One region of the Bacillus luti genome, then DNA from elsewhere that is predicted to be linked to it. Evidence: riboswitches for the same ligand, from Rfam matches in the RefSeq annotation. Region 1 holds a riboswitch; each other region holds the start of a gene.

Region 1 (6,887 bases):
TAATTGCAAAATTATAACCTTCTGTCGTTGCAGTCATAAACTTTTTCACAAAATCTTTATCTTGCTTCGTATGTTTTTCACTCGTAATAATAACAGGACTGTAGAAATCAAGCGCTGGATCTAGGTCTTTTACCATAATCGTATTTAACTCTTTCCCTTGACGCTTCGCTTCAATCCCATCCCAACCGTAATAAATCCACTCGAAATCTGCATCTCGGCCAATTGATTTAAAGAAATCTGTTTGTCCTAAAATAATTTTTTCAACTTTATTAAAGTCAGCTTGATGCTTATCCATAATTGTTTTTAACGTTGCCTCTTCCGCTGGTCCTCCCCAGCCTCCGTAACGTTTACCTTCAAAATCCTTCGGTGATGTCATATTATCTTTCTTAAGCGATGCAAAAGCTGAAGTGTTATGCTGAATAATTGCTCCTACAGACACAACAGGAATCCCTTCCACACGGGCTAACGTTACATTTTCTTGTGCACTTATTGCGAAATCAGCTTTTCCTGAAGCTATCATTTGCTCCGCAGTTACATTATCACCTGGCTGGATAATTTCTACATCTAATCCTTGCTTTTTATAATAATCTTTCGTTTGCGCTACATATAAGCCAGTATGATTCGTATTTGGAAACCAATCTAATACTACTTTTACTTTTTGATCTTTACTTGCACTTTCCTCTTTCTTCGCCGGATTACATCCAGCCACACCTACTGCTAATAAAGCAGCTAACATAACTTTTAAACCTTTTTTCATTTTCTGCCGTCCTTTCTATATATCCATGGTGCTGTTATTCTTGCCATAAACTCCACGATAAAATACAGGCATAACGTCACCATGACGATAATCGCAGCAACACCAAATACTCGAGCAGTTAAAAAGGATTTTGTTGCTCTCGTAAGCATAACCCCTAGCCCTTCACTTGCACCGAGCCATTCTCCGATAATTGCCCCCATTACGCTATATGTAACTGCAATTTTTAGACCTGAGAAAAAGTATGGGAGCACTGCTGGAAACTTTACTTTTTGGTAAACTTGCCATTTCGTTGCTTTCATTGTTTGCAACAATTTCAACATATTTTTATCTACTGTTTGAAAACCTTCTAAAATGCTAAGCGCAATTGGAAAGAAACAAACGAGTATGACTACCATTACTTTTGGTAACATCCCATAGCCAAACCAAATAATAAATAATGGTGCAAGTACAACAATTGGAATTGTTTGCGAAATCACGAGCAATGGGTTTATTAAAATACGAAATAAAGGGATAACGTCCATAAGAATTGCAATGCTCGTCCCAAGTAAAATCGCAAAAAACAGTCCGATTATAACTTCCTGCAGTGTTTGCATCGTATTTGGTAATAGTAAATCTTTCATTCCAATTAACTCTTGAACAATGGCAGAAGGCTTCGGTAAAATCCACGGCTCAATTTTAAATAATGAAACAGATCCTTCCCATATCGCAATGAGAAGGATAAGCCAAATAGTTGTAATAAGTTTAGATTGCTTCTGGTTTTGCATATTCATCACGGTACTTCCAAACCTTTTCATCTATCGTTACACCAGTGCTTGGACGATAATGGATTTTAATTGAAGTAATCACTTCTTCTGCTCCAGCATCGACGCATGCTTGTTGTGCACGTTTAATGACATCAAGAAGTACATCTAATTCTCCTTCCAGCGTTGTTTCCATTGCTCCTACTTCATAACGAACTCCCGATTGTTGCACAACTTCAATTGCTTTATCAACAACAGAATATACATCTTTGTTCTTCGCTTGCGGTACTACTGAAAATGACATTGTAACTTGTTGTGACATAATAAAATCCCCCTTAAAGATAAGTTTTCAAAAAAAGAAAAGGCTTTCCTACCATGTAGGAAAGCCTTGTATGCAAGTTATTCTATAATAACTTATGCTACATCACTTTAAAGTAACTCCCTACGCTGGCATTATCCAGATCAGGTTGAGGGTCGATGTGTGCTTACATCCTCTCAGCCAATTGGCTCCCCGGTTCTTAATTCGTTTTCATTGTAGCATGATTTATTTTATTGAACAAACAAAACCATACATAATCATTTCATTATCTTTGGAAAATATCCAACTCGTTCACCATGAACTAATAATTGCTGAATAAATTCTTTGTTAATTGCTGGCACTACCAGTTCTTTTTTCTTAATCCATTCATTCGTTCTACGAGTACCCATTACAATTTCAGATTGTTGTGCTCCATCACCTGCAACTTGCGAAGCAATTAGCTCTGCTATTACTTCATCTTCCTTCGCTAACTTAAGTCCAGTATCTATATATTGTGAGAGTGAAACCATTTCAAGATTATATCCACATTCCTCAATTAGCTGTATGAAATGTTCAAATTCAATTTGATTTGGATGGCATATATGTAGCGTTTCCCCTACAACTTTTGGATCTTGTAAATACGCTACAATTGATTTACTAGCAAAATCAATTGGTGTAAAATCGATTTTCCACTTCACATTTGGAGCTTGTCCAATGAGTAACATCGCTTTAATAAGACGGTAAAATGCATTCCCTTCAATGTTTCGTTGGAATACACCTGTCTTCGAATGACATGCTAAGTTACCTGCACGATAAATATTTCCTTGTACACCGCCCTTTAAAGCTTCACGGACAAGGTTCTCTGCCTGCAATTTACTATCAGAATACACATTCTCTAACTCTACATCGTAATTAAAATCACCTGTTTCGATATATGTATCCCATTGCCCTATCGCTAATTCTATCGGAATACCAATTGTTGAAATAAAGTGGAATGACGCTCCTTCTTCTGTTAATGCTAGCATGCGGCTTGTTCCATGAACATTTACATTTATGAACTGAGATACATCTCCAAAGTGCCTTACATCTGCACCACAATGAATTACCGTATCAATCTTAGAACGTATGAGTAGAAACTCTTCTTCACTCATACCAAGATACTCTTCTCCAAGATCACCAGGTACTGCCGTTATACGTTGTAGCCAATCCTTACTTATATCATTAAAATAACTTGTTAATGTGTTAACAATTCTTTGTTGTATGTTTTGTGTCGGTCTTACTAAGCAATAAATGTGCGCTGTTGTATCTTTTAGTAATTCATATAAAATATGGGAACCTAAGTAGCCTGTAGCTCCTGTTAAAAAGATTTTTGAAACTGTGCCGCTTTTCACTTCTTTTATATGTGAAATTGGCCCTGGCTCATGAATTACTTTATATGCGCGAAATGCCTCTTCTTCCTCCACTTTTACTATCCTTTCAATTTGTGCTAACCCATATATTGTTCTTTCCTGGAAGAAGTCTTGAATTGTTAAATATGGAAAATTCTCTTTCAGTAAAGTTAAAACTCGTAACACCTTCAATGAATGTCCACCAATTGTAAAGAAATCATCATGAACACCTATTTTCGAGATTCCTAATACATCACCCCAAGCTTGTGCTATTTTCTTTTCCGCCTCAGTAGACGGTGCAACATATTCTTGTAGACGAACTGGTTCGTATTCTTCTTCCAGTTGTGCTAATCGCTTCAAATCAACTTTTTTATTCGGTGTAAGTGGCAATTCATTAATATAAATTAATTTAGATGGTACCATGTAATCTGGTAATTGTTCTCTTAAATCGTGTATTAAGGTTTCCATAGCAACTTCATTAATTGTTGTATAGAAAGCAACTAAATAATGGCTACCTTCTTCACTTTTTTTCGTAAACACAGCTGCATCTTTTATCATTTCGTATTTCGCAATTGTATTTTGGATTTCACCAAGCTCAATTCGGTGCCCCCTAATTTTCACTTGATTGTCTTTACGATATAGAAACTCAATGTTTCCATCTTCCAATACTTTTACAATATCACCTGTTTTATATATCCTACTATCGTGTTTTATGTGGTGCTGAATAAATACTTCTTCTGTTTTTTCTGGTTTATTAAAGTAACCCTTCGCTAAACCCACTGTTTCTATATACAATTCTCCCGGTATACCAATTGGACAAATCTTCATGTTGTCATTTAATATCCAAACTTTATAATTATCTGCTGGCTTTCCAATTGGAATACTAGCAAGTTTGTCATTTAAATCCTCTGGAATTGGATATGTTGTTGTTGTAATTGTACACTCTGTCGGACCATATGCATTATTTAGCTGAACATGGGTACCAATTCTCTCTCGCCATAATTTCACCACTTCAGCAGTAAGCATTTCTCCACCAACTGCAATTCTCTTTAATGAATCCAGCTTATACTTACTTTCGTCTGGAAGATATGTCGCTACTTGCTGTAAGAAAATTGTAGCTAAACCTAAAATAGATGTTGCCTTTGCTTTATAAATTGCATTTGCAAAAGCATCCACTGACATTCTTTGCTCATCTAATAATACATATACATTTCCACCACAAAATAATGATGCGAATAACTCCCAAATAGATGCATCAAAACTAAATGACGGGAACTGTGCGAAAATATCTTCTTCACTTAATTCGTAATGTCTTTGCATCCATGTACATAAATTCACTACTCCGCGATGTGCAAGCATGGTTCCTTTTGGATTGCCTGTAGAACCAGACGTGTAGATCATATATGCAATATCATCAAGGTGAATAGACAAGTTTACATCCGTCTCCGGAAACTGTTCCATATCGTAAAGAGATAATTCCCGAATATCCTCAAACGGTACTTTCGCTTCTTTCGTTAAAACTAATTTTGATTGGCTATCCTCAATAATATATTGCACTCGATTTGCTGGATAATCTGGGTCAATCGGAATATATGCCGCACCTGTTTTTAAAACGGCTACTATACTGACTACCGTATCAATACTTCTCTTCATAAAGATACCGACATAATCACCTTGTTTCACTCCATTATGTAATAACATGTGAGCAATTTGATTACTTTTTTTATTCAATTGTTCATATGTTAATGTTCCTTCCACTGAAGATAAAGCTATACGATTCGAAAATTTCCTTACGGTTTCATAAAACATATCCGCAATACTTTTATTCGGGTATGGTACTTCTGTGCAATTCATCTCTTTATATATCGCTAATTCTTCTTCTGTAATAATATTCATATCTACAACACATTGCTTTTCATTTGCAATACCTTGCTGAATTACATACTGAATTTGGTTCATATAGCGAAGCGCTGTTTTTTCCTCTAATTGCATTTCATTATAAGAAACTTCGAAACAATTATTCTTGAATTCAATAATGTTTAATTGACTATTTCTATTTTCTTTTCCGACTGTAATTGCAGGTTTCCCCCACTTTTCTTCATCGTACTGTAACAACACCTTTTGTACTTCTTCCATGCTCTCTAACTGCATCATTTGATCACTAATTTCTAATTTCAACTCTTCATAAGAAAGCTTTTGTGCAATCGTAATACATAACGGATAACTGCTATGTCCTATATAATAAGGAATGACTATTCGCTTTTCATTACTAATATGATGCAGCCATATAAAAGCTGCTACTATTACATCTAATTTCTTTTGTTCAATCCCTTTGCTACCCTTTACTTTCCTCTGCTTATATTCACTTACTTGAAAATCTTTCGGTATCATAAGCGGTTCATAATTATGTTGCAAAAATTGTTCATATCTCTCCATATATGAACGTTTTAACAAAATACTCATTCTGAATCCTCTCGCTCTCCATATTATAAAAATATAATGAAACTTTAATCATCGGAGGACATCTTCCCCCAATGATTAAAATCACACTACAACATCCTAAAATTCGGATATTAGATTATTATTTTTAGAGAGAAAGGTGCAGATTATATCTACACCTTATATTGTCATATTAACTTTTAAATTCCCCAATTAACTCTTGTAACTCCTGTGAAAGCCAGCTTAAAGAAGTAGCTAATTCAGCTATATCTTGTACTGACATTTCCTGTTCTTTCATACTCTCTTCAATATTACTACTACTATTCGCATACGTATTTGCAATATGTGATAGTTCATTTACAACACGAACAATGTTCTGGCTATTTTGCAATATATCACTTGAATTGCTAGAAACGGCTCTAACTTGATTTGTAACAGATTGGGCTGACTTTGAAATTTTCTCAAAGAAGGAACCACTACTTTGAACGAGTGTAATTCCAGACTCTACTTCTTTTGAACCTTTTTGCATTGAAACTACAGCCTCTTCTGCTTCGGCCTGTGTTTCCCCAATTAATTTAGCTATATCTTTTGCTGATGCTTCCGTTTGTTCTGCTAATTTTCGCACTTCATCAGCAACAACAGCAAATCCTCGTCCAGCAGCTCCAGCACGTGAAGCTTCAATAGAAGCATTTAAAGCTAATAAATTTGTTTGATTTGAAATGCCAGTAATTACAGTTACAATATCACTAATTTCTTTTGATCTTGTTTCCAACGAATAAATAATAGAAGATAAATCTTGTACTGCATTTTGGATCAAACTCATTTGATTAATAATTTGTTCAATAACTCCATTACCCTCAATTGAATGTTGCTCCATACCTTCTGAGGCAACCGCGACTTGTTTCGCAGCCCCTGTTATTTCTTCCATCTTATTTTCCATTTCATGTACAATACCTAAGCATTGTTGTACAGAATTTTCTTGAGACTGGGCACCAGCTCTTAATCCTACCATAGAACTCGCAATCTCTTGAACTGCCATGCTATTCTCCTCTGTACTTGCTGACAATTCTTGTGAAGATGAAGAAACTTGTTCTGCCGTCTGTTTCACTTTATCTATAATTCCTTTAAACTTCTCGATAGTATTATTAAAATATGCATTAATAATACCAATGTCATCTGGTCTTTCTTCTAATTTAATACTTAAATCTCCTTCGCCCACTTTACGCAACCCTTCGCGTAAATCTCGCAATGGAGCAAGTGAATTG
Region 2 (6,887 bases), 710 kb from region 1:
TTTGATTTTTTATTAACTTTTGCAATTGGCTTTTTAGTGGGCACTTCATTTTTAACACCGGATTTAGATACGTACAGTAATGCGTACAATAAATGGGGATTCTTGCGTATATTTTGGTACCCGTATAAGAGAATAATGCCGCATCGCTCCTTTTTTACGCACACGATTATACTTGGTGATATAATTCGTATCGCATACATGTTAATTGTGTTTTCTCCGTTTTTATTCCTATTAAATGTAATCGTACTTGACGGGAATTTAATAGAAATTGCGAAGGAACATGAGGTTGAACTTGTAACGTTCGTAATGGGAATTGTCGTAGCGAGTACGCTCCACATTATAGCGGATAAAGTGAATACGCGCCGAAAGAAAATGATGAGAAAAAAGAAGAAACGCAGAAGATAAAAAAGACACTTGCAAATTGCAAGTGTCTTTTTTTAATCAAACGTTTGTTTAAAAAGGAAATTATGCTTTCAGCACTTTAATACCTTTCACGATATTCCAAATGAAGTAGTATAAGCTAATGATGCCGCAAATACATAAGACAATCATTGCTCCGATTCCAAGTGTTACGTCTGGTTGATCCGATCCGATACCCATAATTCCTAAAATAGCTACGCCGATGAATGTAGCGATACTTGGAATAATGTGTGTCCATAGAGCACGTTTTGCATGTGGTTTTGTTTCAGCATCGCCTACAATCCAAACGATAATAGGGAATAAGATAGGGGCAAATAGTACACTAAAGTATGATAAAGCAGCTAATATTTTGTTTCCGTTCATATATATCACCTCATGAATAATGTCTGTTGTTATACTATTATTATGCAATAGTTTTGGCAAGCTTTCTATCGATGAACATTACAGGAACATGACGATTTTGTAAGATTTCCTGGAAAAAAGATAAAATTTTCAAAAAAATCTTTTTTGCTAGAAAATAATGTGCTAAAGTATAAATGGAAGTAATTGAAAACGTTTTCCTAAACGTTTTTTATTTTTAGGCTAAAAGGTATGATGACCTGATAGTCTATTGATGAGGTTATTCTATTTAAAAGGGGATTCTTTAGGGGGAGAGAACAATGAACACATGGACACAAGTTTATGATCCGTTCGGAAACATTTGGATTTCGGCGGCAGTCGCACTTATTCCGATTATCTTTTTTTTCTTAGCTTTAGCAGTTTTCCGCATGAAGGGGTATGTGGCAGGATTTATTACGGTTGTACTTACAATTTTAGTAGCGCTGTTCGCTTATAAGATGCCGTTCACGATGGCGATGGCAGCAACCGGATATGGTTTCTTATACGGATTATGGCCAATCGCTTGGATCATCATTATGTCGGTATTTTTATATAAAATTTCTGTGAAAACAGGTCAATTCGATGTGATTCGTGCATCTGTATTATCTATTACAAATGATCACCGTTTACTCGTTATTTTAATTGGATTTTCATTTGGAGCATTTTTAGAAGGAGCAGCAGGATTTGGGGCACCGGTAGCGATCACGGCGGCGCTTCTTGCAGGTCTTGGTTTAAATCCTCTATATGCAGCTGGTCTTTGTTTAATCGCAAATACTGCACCAGTAGCGTTTGGCGCAATGGGAATCCCAATTACAGTTGCCGGACAAGTAACGGGTATTGATCCACATAAGATCGGACAAATGGCTGGACATCAGTTACCGTTCTTATCATTATTTGTTCCGTTCTTTATCGTATTTTTAATGGATGGATTTAAAGGGGTAAAGCAAACGTGGCCTGCGCTGTTTGTAGCGGGTAGTTCATTTGCAATTACGCAGTTTATTACAGCGACATTCTTAGGACCAGAACTTCCGGATATTACATCGGCGCTTGTAAGTTTAGTAAGTTTGGCGCTGTTCTTAAAAGTATGGCAACCGAAAGAAATCTATCAATCAGGGCAAGCGAATAGTGAAGTAGCTGCAACAACGACAGCGGCATCGATGCCGAAATTAACGTTAGGAAAAGTCGTAAAGGCATGGTCTCCATTTATCGTATTAACAGTTATGGTAATTATTTGGAGTCAAAGTTTCTTTAAGGCGTTATTCGCTCCAGGTGGCACTTTAGAAAGTCTTGTATTTAAGTTTGAAATTCCAGGCTTGCACAATTTAGTAATGAAAGCAGAGCCAATTGTAAATAAACCGACGCCTTATGAGGCGATTTTGAAGCTTGATGTATTATCAGCAACTGGAACAGCGATTTTAATTGCTTGCATCATTTCCATGTTTATTTTGAAAATGAGTGCAAAAGATGCAGTAGTGACATTTAAAGAAACGTTAAATGAACTGAAAATGCCAATTCTATCAATCGGATTCGTATTAGGATTTGCATTTATCGCAAACTATTCTGGCCTATCTTCTACATTAGCGTTAGCGCTAGCTGGAACTGGCGGATTATTCCCGTTCTTCTCACCATTCCTAGGGTGGATTGGCGTATTCTTAACGGGATCTGATACGTCAGCGAACGCACTGTTCTCAAACTTACAAGCAATTACAGCACAGCAAGTCGGTGTATCTGAAGTGCTTCTCGTTGCAGCAAATACAACGGGTGGTGTAACAGGGAAAATGATTTCTCCGCAATCGATTGCAATTGCTTGTGCGGCAGTTGGACTTGCTGGAAAAGAATCAGATTTATTCCGATTTACAGTGAAGCATAGTTTGTTCTTCGTCATTATTGTTGGTATTATGACGTATGTGCAGGCATATTATTTAACGTGGATGATTCCATAAACAATAAAAGAAATAAACTTTGCATTTTTCAGATTATCGTGTATGATGGGAAAGTATTGAAAATTAAATCAGTGATAAACTAGGGGTGCCTAACGTATGCGTAGGCTGAGAGAGAAGCGCGTGATCTTCTTAACCCTTTGGACCTGATCTGGCTCGTACCAGCGTAGGGAAGTTAACGGCTTTACATAATGATGTCTTTTATGAGCCAGGTCCTTATTTTTTTATGGACCTGGCTCTTTTTATTTTGGCATGCGCTGGCCATATCTCGTCCTTGTCACGAACAGGGGAGGCAACAAAGGTTATGAAACAATCTGTTTCAGCTGAGCAAATTGAATTGAAGTCGAGTTTACCAGGGAGTAAGAAAGTATATGTGGATGGACCACGCGCAGGCATGAAAGTGCCGATGCGTGAGATTGAACAAAGCGAAACGAACGGCGTCCCGAATCCTCCAGTCCGTGTGTATGATACGAGCGGTCCTTATACGGATCCGGCGTATAAAGTGGAGCTGGAAAAGGGATTGCAGGCGCCGCGTCACTCTTGGATAGTAGAGCGCGGAGACGTAGAAGCATACGAAGGGCGCGAAGTAAAACCAGAGGATGACGGTGTGAAAGTGGCTTCGAAACATACACCTGTTTTTCCGCAAATGGATCGCCAGCCGCTTAGAGCGAAGCAAGGTGCAAATGTTACGCAAATGCATTATGCGCGTAATGGCATTATTACGTCTGAGATGGAATACGTTGCGATTCGTGAGGGAGTAGACCCTGAGTTTGTTCGTAAGGAAATTGCAGAAGGCCGTGCTATTTTACCCGCGAATATTAATCATCCGGAAGCAGAACCGATGATTATCGGGCGTAATTTCCACGTGAAGGTAAATGCAAATATCGGAAACTCTGCTGTATCTTCTTCTATTGCAGAAGAAGTAGAGAAGATGACGTGGGCAACGCGCTGGGGTGCAGATACGATTATGGATTTATCTACAGGTAAAAACATTCATACGACGCGTGAGTGGATTATTCGTAATGCGCCTGTACCAGTTGGAACTGTACCGATTTATCAAGCGCTTGAAAAGGTAAATGGAATTGCAGAAGATTTAACGTGGGAAGTGTATCGTGATACGTTAATTGAGCAAGCGGAGCAAGGCGTGGATTACTTTACGATTCATGCTGGTGTATTACTTCGTTACATTCCAATTACTGCAAAGCGTACGACAGGTATCGTTTCGCGTGGTGGTTCGATTATGGCGCAGTGGTGTTTATTCCACCATAAAGAAAACTTCCTATATACTCATTTTGAAGAGATTTGTGAAATTATGAAGCAGTACGATGTTTCGTTCTCTCTTGGAGATGGATTACGTCCAGGATCGATTGCAGATGCAAATGACGAAGCACAATTCTCTGAGCTTGAAACACTTGGTGAATTAACGAAAATTGCTTGGAAACATGATGTGCAAGTGATGATTGAAGGACCTGGACATGTACCAATGCATTTAATTAAAGAGAATATGGAAAAAGAACTTGATATTTGTCAGGGCGCGCCATTCTATACACTTGGACCGTTAACGACAGATATTGCACCAGGTTATGACCATATTACATCGGCAATTGGAGCTGCAATGATTGGTTGGTTCGGAACTGCAATGCTTTGTTATGTAACACCGAAAGAACATTTAGGATTGCCAAATAAAGATGATGTTCGAACGGGGGTTATTACGTACAAAATTGCAGCACATGCGGCTGATCTTGCGAAAGGGCACAAAACGGCTCATCAGCGTGATGATGCACTTTCGAAAGCACGCTTTGAATTCCGTTGGCGCGATCAATTTAATTTATCTTTAGATCCTGAACGCGCGATGGAATATCACGATGAAACGTTGCCGGCAGAAGGAGCGAAAACAGCTCATTTCTGTTCGATGTGTGGACCGAAGTTCTGTAGTATGAGAATTTCACATGATATTCGTGAATATGCGAAAGAAAATGATTTAGAAACGACAGAAGCAATTGAAAAAGGGATGAAAGAGAAGGCGAAAGAATTTAAAGAAACTGGTAGTCATTTATACCAATAACACGTTACACCTCTTTACTTGATTGATCACACTGTAGTACCTAACTTAAATATAGAAGAAGCCCGCTTTGCTAAGACGGTAGCAAAGCGGGCTTCTGTCGTTTATAAGGCGAAGAAGAGGTGTACCCAGTAGTATAAGAGGAATAATATGACGATTGTTGTGAGAGGAATAACGATAAGAGATACACTTAAATAGTCTTTCCATTTTACTTTAATTTTGTTTTGTTTCAGGATATACATCCAAATGAGGGAAGCTAGTGTACCGATTGGTAGTAATAGTGAACCGATGTCACTACCAATAATGTTTGCGAGGTAGATAGTTTTTAATGTGACTGGGTCTAGTCCCATTTCTGTTAATGTGATTGTACCAATCATAAGTGCAGGATGGTTATTGAAGACGTTAGAGAGGAGGGAGACGAGTCCGCCCATTGCAAAGCTAGCATAAAGTAGATGTTGACTTACAACTGGTTCAAGCCAATTTACAAGCGCCGCTGTTAATCCTGCGTTGTGAAGCCCGTAAATAATGACGTACATAGAGAATGCGAAAATTAAAATGTGCCACGGTGTCTTTTTCAAAATATCGACAGGGTTTGTTCGTAAGTAGTACCATCTCCAGATGAGAAGAACGAGTGAACCGAGTACAGCAACAATTTCGATTGGAATCGATAAGAAGGATGCAACGAATAGAAGACAGCGCATAAGGAAGACGAAGCCTAATACTTTTAGCATGAATTTTGTACGTTTTTGTTTCGTATCAACAGAATTTTTTCCTTTTAATGGATGGAAATTTTTCGTGAAGAATATTTCTTCGATATCATATGAAGAAACAGGTAATCTTTTTGGTAGTTTTTTCTTTAAAACTGTGTACATGAGCCATGACATAAACAATAGTCCTAGTGTTGCAGGTACAAACATCATAGCCGTATGCATGTAAAGAGTCATATGAACGATATTTAATGCGATTAAGTTTACGATATTACTGACACCAATTGGTGCACTAGATGCAGTAGCGATTAAAGCACCACTTAATAAATAAGGAATTTGTTGATGGGGTTTTAATTGAAGATTTTTTAGAAGGAGAATTAAAATTGGCGTTGTAATTAAAATACTACCGTCGTTATTGAATAAGAGAGTCATAAGAAAACAAAGTAATTGAATGTACCAGTATAATCGGTGGCCGGAGCCTTTTGCTAAATTTGCAAGTTTCGCTGCGGACCAGTGGAAGAAGCCGAAGCTTTCTAGTATAACCGCCATAACGATGGTCGCTAATATTGTTATGGAGGCACCGCCAATTTTACTTATAATGTCTATGACGTCTGGTCTTGATACAAGTCCAGTAATCAGGATAATACCAGCACCAATTGCTGCTGGCCACGCCTCATTTAAACCACGAGGTCGCCAAAAGATAACAATCATCGTGAAGAAGAATACAATAATAGTAATCCATATTTCAGTACTCATATTTTGCCTACCTTTCTATTTTTCCTTGAACGAATGTAGCTTGTCTCAAGGTTGTATTGATAGTATATTCGGCAAAAAATAAGAAGAACTAGACGTATAATGGAATGAAGTGAATATGTGTTTTTTAAGCTATAGGACAAGTATCATTAATAGTGAAATAACTATCGTGAGAGGAGTCTATAAATTTGGTGGACAGTCGGATAGTAAGCGGATTTTATATCGGCGTAACTCAAAATATATGAGCGATTTACCGATAAAACATGACAAGAGGAGTCTATCCCAAAAATACCTCTTGGAACAGACTCCCCCGCTATATTATTTTCCCTTTAAAAAAGTTCGATCCTTCAAGAATAAATTCCAGAAGAAAATGAATCCTGGGAGTAAAATTGCAATCCCAATTGCGTAAAGAATAAGCAGTGCATAAAATGTTTCAGGTGTCGTAAAGCTTGTAAATACAGTTACGTCTGGATAAATGATGTACGGTAAATGGGCGATGCCGTAAGCGTAGCTTGCAAATCCATATTGAGCAACGACAGCCAAAACGGCGATGCGAGGAAATCCAAGTGTGTCGTACTTCTTGTTTGTCCACCAAAGTGAAGAGTACCCGATAACGAATAAAACGAT
Region 3 (6,887 bases), 310 kb from region 1:
TGCAGAGAAGCATCCTGGGTCTAATAAAATTACAAATGTAATGACAACAAATATTGTTTCAGTTTCTCCAGATGATGCTATTGAAAAAGCTACAGAATTAATGGCACAATATCAAATTAGACGATTACCAGTAGTTGAGAATGGTCAATTAGTTGGGATGTTAGCACTAGGTGACTTAGCTATAAGAGAATCGACAGATGATCAAGCTGGATTTGCTTTAGGTGAAATCTCGGAGCATACAGAATAAAGTGAATCCTTAATGAATGGGGCCTTAATGCCCACAAATAGCAAGATAAATTATGTATGAAGAGCGGATACATCATTCTAGTATATATAGATTAAACTAATATGCTAGAGTGACGTATCTAGGGCATTATATAATAGGTATACAGTTAATATTTTCGACAGTTTTTTAAAATTTTTCATTCCTAATTTTTAATAAGAGAAAAAATGATATACTGATAGGTATAAGGGTTATGATAGATTTTGAATATAACAATATTAATTGGTAATGATGTAATAATGAATTAATATTTCCTATGTAGATAAAGTGAAACTTTAATCATTGTGGGGGCTATTCCAAAATGATTATGAGTTGAACCAATCGGGCTTTTACGGGCATTTATCTCCCAACTAAATTCATAGCATTCGCTGAATTTTGAGGTGGGAGTCTTACTTGGTCGCAAATAGCGGGATAAAAAGGGAAGGGGAATTATATGAAGGCTGTACAAGGCGATCCAAATTGGAATTTGGTTACAGATACATATATAGAACCAAATAATTTCGCTGAATTATTTTCTTTGCTTGTACCTTGTCACCCAAAAGGTGAAGGGAACGAGCGGACTATATTAGCGTGGAAAGAAAAAGAATTTTATAAAGAAGAAAATTTAGCGGCATTTATCGTATATGGAATAAATAAAGTGAAAAATTTACCGCAGTTTCATAAAGATGAAATTCCAACTTTAGTACGTATTCTTCGTTTATGCCAAGAGATTGGTTGGTATGAAGAGGCAAATACTTTTATGATAACTCAAGGGCTAGATGAATTTGTCCAAACTTCATTGGAATATGAAACATGGGATCTTTTGACGCAAGCGGTTGCTTTAAACTATTTAATTATTAAATACCGTATTGGTGAATTAACAGATAGGGATGTAGAAATTTGGGATAGAGTTAAATTTAATGAGGAATGTATAAAAGATTGTAAGCATTTATTATCTCATAAAGAAGTATTGGAATTTACATTCTTTTATATGTGTAAAAGAGCGAAGTTACTGTCAAAAGAGCAATTAAATAGTGATATGATGAGTCTAGCGATGTATTGTAATACTTTTGTTTATGATTTATATACACATGACTTATTACGAAAATATCGTAAGTGTACAGACTTCTTATCATATTATGGACCGAGTCAAGCGGTGTTAGCCTGTCAACGAGCTGTACTTGCTCAAATTTCCGATCGATTAGACCCATTAAAGACAACGCATGTAGATGATTATTTATATGTGATGAAAGAAATGATGGAGCATATGACGATAGGGGTAATGGACCGATATGGTCATTTTATCGGAAAGCTACTATCATATGTACCATTTTTTGAAATGATTCAAGTTCCGCAGCATGCATATTACTGTGAAGAATTACTGTATATTTGTAAGGGCATTGAATATAAGGAAGAGATATTACGCAATTATATATTTATACAATTACATGATTGTTTACCATCATTCTTTAAACTATTTCTTAAAAATAAGCGTTATGCAACTATTCATGATATTTTATTCTATTGGTGCGACGATGAACAAAGAATGAGCTTAGAGAAAAAATATAATCTGAGTTTTATTTATGAAAAATATGCTTGTGGATAAACAGTACTGTTTATATGAAAAATTAATATAAATTAAAAAGGATCTCAAGTTTATGTGAGATCCTTTTTTTGTTAGTAAAACAAGGAGAAAGTAATTAAGATGAGAAATAACATTCCATAAAGGAGAAGTTGTGCAGTATAACTTCCTTGTATACCGAAAAAAGTATTCATTTTTTCATATAAATTCAATATATATTTCATTGGAGTATCTTTGAAAGATTGGTACACAGTGTCTCCTCTTTCTAAGCTTCTTGTTCATGTTTTTTATTATTAGGGACATTCACGTATCTAGCTATGAATAATAAAATAGCCATAAAAAATACAGGAAATACGGTAGATAAATACAAACCGTTACTAATTACATTTGTTATAAGGGCACTTAATAGAAAAAGAGCGTTATAAATGTGTGCAATTTTTTGTTTTAGTTGCACTTGGAATGATTCCATCATAATTTCTAAAGTAACAAAAGCAATGATAATAGATAAAAATACAGTGTTTGTATTATAAATGATTAAACAACAGATTAAGCCTAAAAAGGCCAAGTATTCAATTAAGAGAGGTATATTGCGTGGCATACAATTTACCTAACTAAATATGGCAGTGGATTGACTGCATTTGTTTTTTCAAAATTCCATTCTCCATTGTGTAACTCAAAGTGGAGATGTTGTCCGTATGAATGCCCTGTATTTCCCATATGACCTAATAGTTGTCCAGTTTGTACTTGATCACCGGCTTGTACAGTGCGATCTTTCATATGAGCATAAACTGTTGTATATAATTTCCCATTAATTTGATGGGCGATGAACACGACATTACCATAACTAGCCGAATAATAAGACTTCACAACTTTACCTGCAGCGGCAGCTTGAATGGATACGTTCCCTTGAGCTGCAATATCTATACCATAATGCATTTGTTCCCAGCGCATATCAAAGGTTGAGCTAACTCTTCCTTGAGCAGGGAATTTGAAAGCTGCTGGAATGGATGAAGGTTGAGCGGTTTTAGCTTGTGATTGCGGTTGGTTTTGTACTACATAGTGTTTTGCCACATATCCGTACCCTGTACCAAAACGAATTTTATACCAAGTTCCTACAGTTTCTACTACTTGCACTTGTGTACCATTTTGTAATGAACCAAGTAGAGAACTACTTGTACTAGCATTACTACGTACATTGAGTTTTGGTGTTGCAACTGTGTACTTCGTATTATTTTGAACTGTAATTCCTTTTACTAAAGGTTGTGAGCCATTAGATATGAATGCTTTTTGTACATAACCTGTTTGACCATTATGTAAAATCTTATACCATTCACCTTGTTCTTCTTGAATGGTAACGAACTTTCCATTCGGTAATACATCTAAAATTGAAGATTCTAGATTAGGTTCAGAGCGAACGTTTAATGCATTAGCATTGACGATGTATTGATTATTAGATTGAAGTTTGTTTTTTAGTAGAATAGTATCTTTTTGCACGTAACCTACTTTATTATTAACAGATACTTTATACCAATCATTCGTTTTTTCAAGTATGTTCACTTTCGTATTAAAGCGGATTTTATCAATAGATACGCTATTTATATTGTCTTCTTTATGTAAAGTTGCTTGATCCACTTTGACATATCCAGTTTTAACATTAGATAATTGTTCAGCATTTGCTTTTTGTACATTTGTTTCTCCCATAGAAGGTAGTAAAGAAGCAATTGCGACAGTAGTTGCTGTTAGAGCAGTAGCTTTCATATTCATATAATAGAGACCTCCTCTAGTTGTATAGTTGTAATTTTATTATAGTATAAAGATATAATATAGTGGGTTTATTCACATAAATGTAATATGAAATCAATATAAAAATAAATTTTTTGAGAATAATTATTTCTTTTTATCCAATTAATTAGGATATTGATTTTGAAAATAAAATATAAGTGTTGTATAGCTTTGTTATTTTGTTGACAATTAAGAAAATTAAAACAGTTGATGATGTCTTATGACGATGTTATACTGACAGTGATAATTTTATAGTTTGCTAGGAGAGCTGGTGTTGCCAGCTGAGAGTGGGCCGTAAGCCTTTGATCCTTTTCATTACCTGATCTAGATTATGCTAGCGTAGGGAAGCAATTCGGACAATAACTATGAGTCCCCGTTTCTTTGCGTATAGAAACGGGGCTTTTTGATTTAAAAATTTCATATTGAACCACTAGGGGTGCTTGATGTGCTGAGAGAGGAATAATCCTTAACCCTTACAGACCTGATCTAGGTAATACTAGCGAAGGGAAGTGGAACATCGAATAAATGTATAATTTTATTTGCTGTAACCACTTCTTATATAGAGAAGTGGTTTTTTATTTAAATACACATATTGAAAGGGGAAATAGTAATGAAATTTTGCGATAGATTATTAGAAACTGTGCAACCTGTTTGGGAGAAAAGTCATAATCATCCGTTTGTAGTAGGTATGGGGAATGGTACGTTAGAAAAAGATAAATTCCAATATTATATTATACAAGATTATTTGTATCTGCTAGATTATGCAAAGCTATATGCGATTGGTGTTGTAAAAGCAACGAATCCACAAATAATGGGAAAGTTTGCTGAACAAATTGATGGAATATTAAATGGAGAAATGACGATTCATAAACAATATGCAAAAAGACTGGGTATTTCTGTAGAAGAAATGGAATCTGCAAAACCATCAGCTAAAAATTTAGCTTATACAAACTATATGATGTCAGTATCTCAAAATGGAACACTGGCAGAATTAATAGCAGCACTTCTTCCGTGTATGTGGAGTTACTGGGAGATTGGAAAGCGTTTAAATGATATTCCTGGAGCGAGAGATCATGAGTTCTTTGGTGAGTGGATTCAAGGATATAGTTCTGAAGAATACGGTAATCTTTGTATTTGGTTAATAGATTTATTAAATGAAATGGCAGCTGGGAAGTCAGAGAAAGAACTAGACCGATTAGAGGAGATTTTCTTATATTCCAGTCGATTTGAATATTTATTCTGGGATATGTCCTATCGTAAGGAGATGTGGGGATTTGAGGAGCAAGAACATACTACAGTTTCATAATGTTTCTTTTCATTATGATGAGAAACCGATCATCAATGAATTAAATGCTTCTATACAAGAGAAAGAATTTGTAAGTATTATCGGACCAAGTGGTTGCGGGAAAAGCACTTTATTTCGCCTTATTACAGGCTTAGAAGAAGCAAGTGCTGGACAAATAGAGCTGACAGAAACAAAGAGTCACCCTGTAGGATATATGCCTCAAAAAGATATGCTTTTGCCGTGGAGAACAATTATTGAAAATGCTGCCCTGCCACTAGAGTGCCAAGGTGTACCAAAGAAAGAAGCGCAAGTGAAGGCAAAGGAACTGTTACATAAATTCGGTTTACAAGGATATGAGGAAAAATACCCGAAAGATTTATCTGGCGGTATGAGGCAGCGCGTATCTTTTATCCGAACTTTATTAACAGGCGGGGAAATATTATTACTAGATGAACCGTTTAGTGCATTAGATGCCTTAACGAAGGCATCATTGCAAGAATGGTTGTTTGAACAATGGAAAGAGTGGGAAAAAACAATTTTATTCATCACTCATGATGTTGAAGAAGCGCTATTCCTTTCGAATCGAATTTTAGTAGTGGAGGAGCAGCCGATAATGACATTGACTGAGCGGATTGTGCCACTTGATCATAATCGAACACGAAAGGATTTATATAAACCGGACGTGTTAGCGCTGAAAGAGGAGCTTCTTAGTATGTTACAAAGGCAGGTACTTGTATGATAAGCCGATTGAAAGAATTAGTTCCTGCCATTACTCTTTCAAGTATTTTACTCGTTATGTGGGAAATAGGAGCAAGAATTGTAGATGAGATGTACATTTTACCGTCACCGTCTGCAATTGTAATAAAGATATGGAAACTAAAAGACATATTATTTACGGTTCATTTACCGGCAACGTTATACGTCGTTTTAATAGGTGTTGTTATTTCTATCGTACTAGGTGTGGGACTCGCAATGTTAATGAATGCGAGTACATGGATGGAAAGAGCATTTTATCCATTATTAGTTGCCTCACAAACGATTCCGATTACTGCGCTTGCTCCGCTCTTCGTTTTATGGTTTGGATACACAATCTGGAGTAAAGTCGTTGTTACAGTTTTAATTACGTTTTTCCCGATTGCGGTCAATACGTACGATGGACTGCGTAGTACGAAAAAAGAATGGGAGGAGCTCTTAGTTACATATGGAGCAACGAAAAAAGATGTTTTTCTTAAGTTAAAGTTGCCGTCTGCTCTTCCTTATTTTTTCTCAGCTTTAAAAATTGCAGTTCCGCTTAGTGTCATTGGGGCAGCAATTGGAGAGTGGCTTGGTGCACAAGCTGGGCTTGGATATTTCAGTAAGAGAATGATGACGCAGTTAGACGGGGCTGGTGTATTCGCACCCATTGTATTGTTATCATTATTAGCTATTTTCTTCGTCATACTTATTTCCATATTAGAAAAGAAATTCATTAGTTGGAGGAAGCATTCATGAAATTATTAAAACGCATCTTTGTGTTCACATTATTAGTTGCAATGATTGCAGGATGTTCGAGTAATTCAGCATCCGATAAAAGTAAAAAAGAAAAAGAAATAACGGTCATGCTTGATTGGTATCCAAATGCGGTGCATAGCTTTATTTATGCAGCAATTGAAAAAGGATACTTTAAAGAAGAAGGAGTAAAGGTAAATATTAAATTCCCTTCTAATCCGACTGATCCATTAACGTTAGCGGCAGCAGGGAAAGTGACAGTTGGCCTGTATTATCAGCCAGATGTTGTTATGGCAAGAGCAAATGAACAAATTCCAGTGAAGTCAATTGGGGCTGTCGTACGTTCCCCATTAAATCATGTCGTATCGCTGAAATCAGCAGGTATTCAATCACCGAAAGATTTAGAAGGTAAAACAGTAGGTTACTCTGGAACGCCTTTAAGTGAAGCGTATTTAAAAACGATGATAAAAGAAGATGGTGGTAATCCA

What was found. A riboswitch is a leader RNA that binds a small molecule or an ion and turns the genes downstream of it on or off. The one in region 1 is predicted to bind thiamine pyrophosphate.
Region 2: linked by a shared signal. The riboswitch ahead of thiC (phosphomethylpyrimidine synthase ThiC) and the one ahead of EUC40_RS23735 (MTH1187 family thiamine-binding protein) in region 1 are both predicted to bind thiamine pyrophosphate.
Region 3: linked by a shared signal. The riboswitch ahead of tenA (thiaminase II) and the one ahead of EUC40_RS23735 (MTH1187 family thiamine-binding protein) in region 1 are both predicted to bind thiamine pyrophosphate.

The regions. Positions count from the first base shown of each region.
Region 1 covers NZ_CP040336.1:4,686,821-4,693,707, forward strand. The annotation lists gene EUC40_RS23725 (ABC transporter substrate-binding protein) at 1-757, opposite strand, end outside; gene EUC40_RS23730 (ABC transporter permease) at 754-1,527, opposite strand; gene EUC40_RS23735 (MTH1187 family thiamine-binding protein) at 1,499-1,819, opposite strand; TPP riboswitch at 1,920-2,021, opposite strand; gene EUC40_RS23740 (non-ribosomal peptide synthetase) at 2,074-5,646, opposite strand; gene EUC40_RS23745 (methyl-accepting chemotaxis protein) at 5,816-6,887, opposite strand, start outside.
Region 2 covers NZ_CP040336.1:196,470-203,356, forward strand. The annotation lists gene EUC40_RS00945 (metal-binding protein) at 1-405, shown strand, start outside; gene EUC40_RS00950 (magnetosome magnetite crystal formation protein family) at 466-783, opposite strand; gene lldP (L-lactate permease) at 1,080-2,741, shown strand; TPP riboswitch at 2,813-2,928, shown strand; gene thiC (phosphomethylpyrimidine synthase ThiC) at 3,043-4,803, shown strand; gene EUC40_RS00965 (arsenic transporter) at 4,905-6,263, opposite strand; gene EUC40_RS00970 (cytochrome d ubiquinol oxidase subunit II) at 6,579-6,887, opposite strand, start outside.
Region 3 covers NZ_CP040336.1:4,376,574-4,383,460, reverse strand. The annotation lists gene EUC40_RS22220 (CBS domain-containing protein) at 1-247, shown strand, start outside; gene EUC40_RS22215 (DUF3965 domain-containing protein) at 717-1,868, shown strand; gene EUC40_RS22210 (hypothetical protein) at 2,110-2,442, opposite strand; gene EUC40_RS22205 (SH3 domain-containing protein) at 2,448-3,608, opposite strand; TPP riboswitch at 3,878-3,989, shown strand; TPP riboswitch at 4,049-4,151, shown strand; gene tenA (thiaminase II) at 4,237-4,932, shown strand; gene EUC40_RS22195 (ABC transporter ATP-binding protein) at 4,901-5,650, shown strand; gene EUC40_RS22190 (ABC transporter permease) at 5,647-6,402, shown strand; gene EUC40_RS22185 (ABC transporter substrate-binding protein) at 6,399-6,887, shown strand, end outside.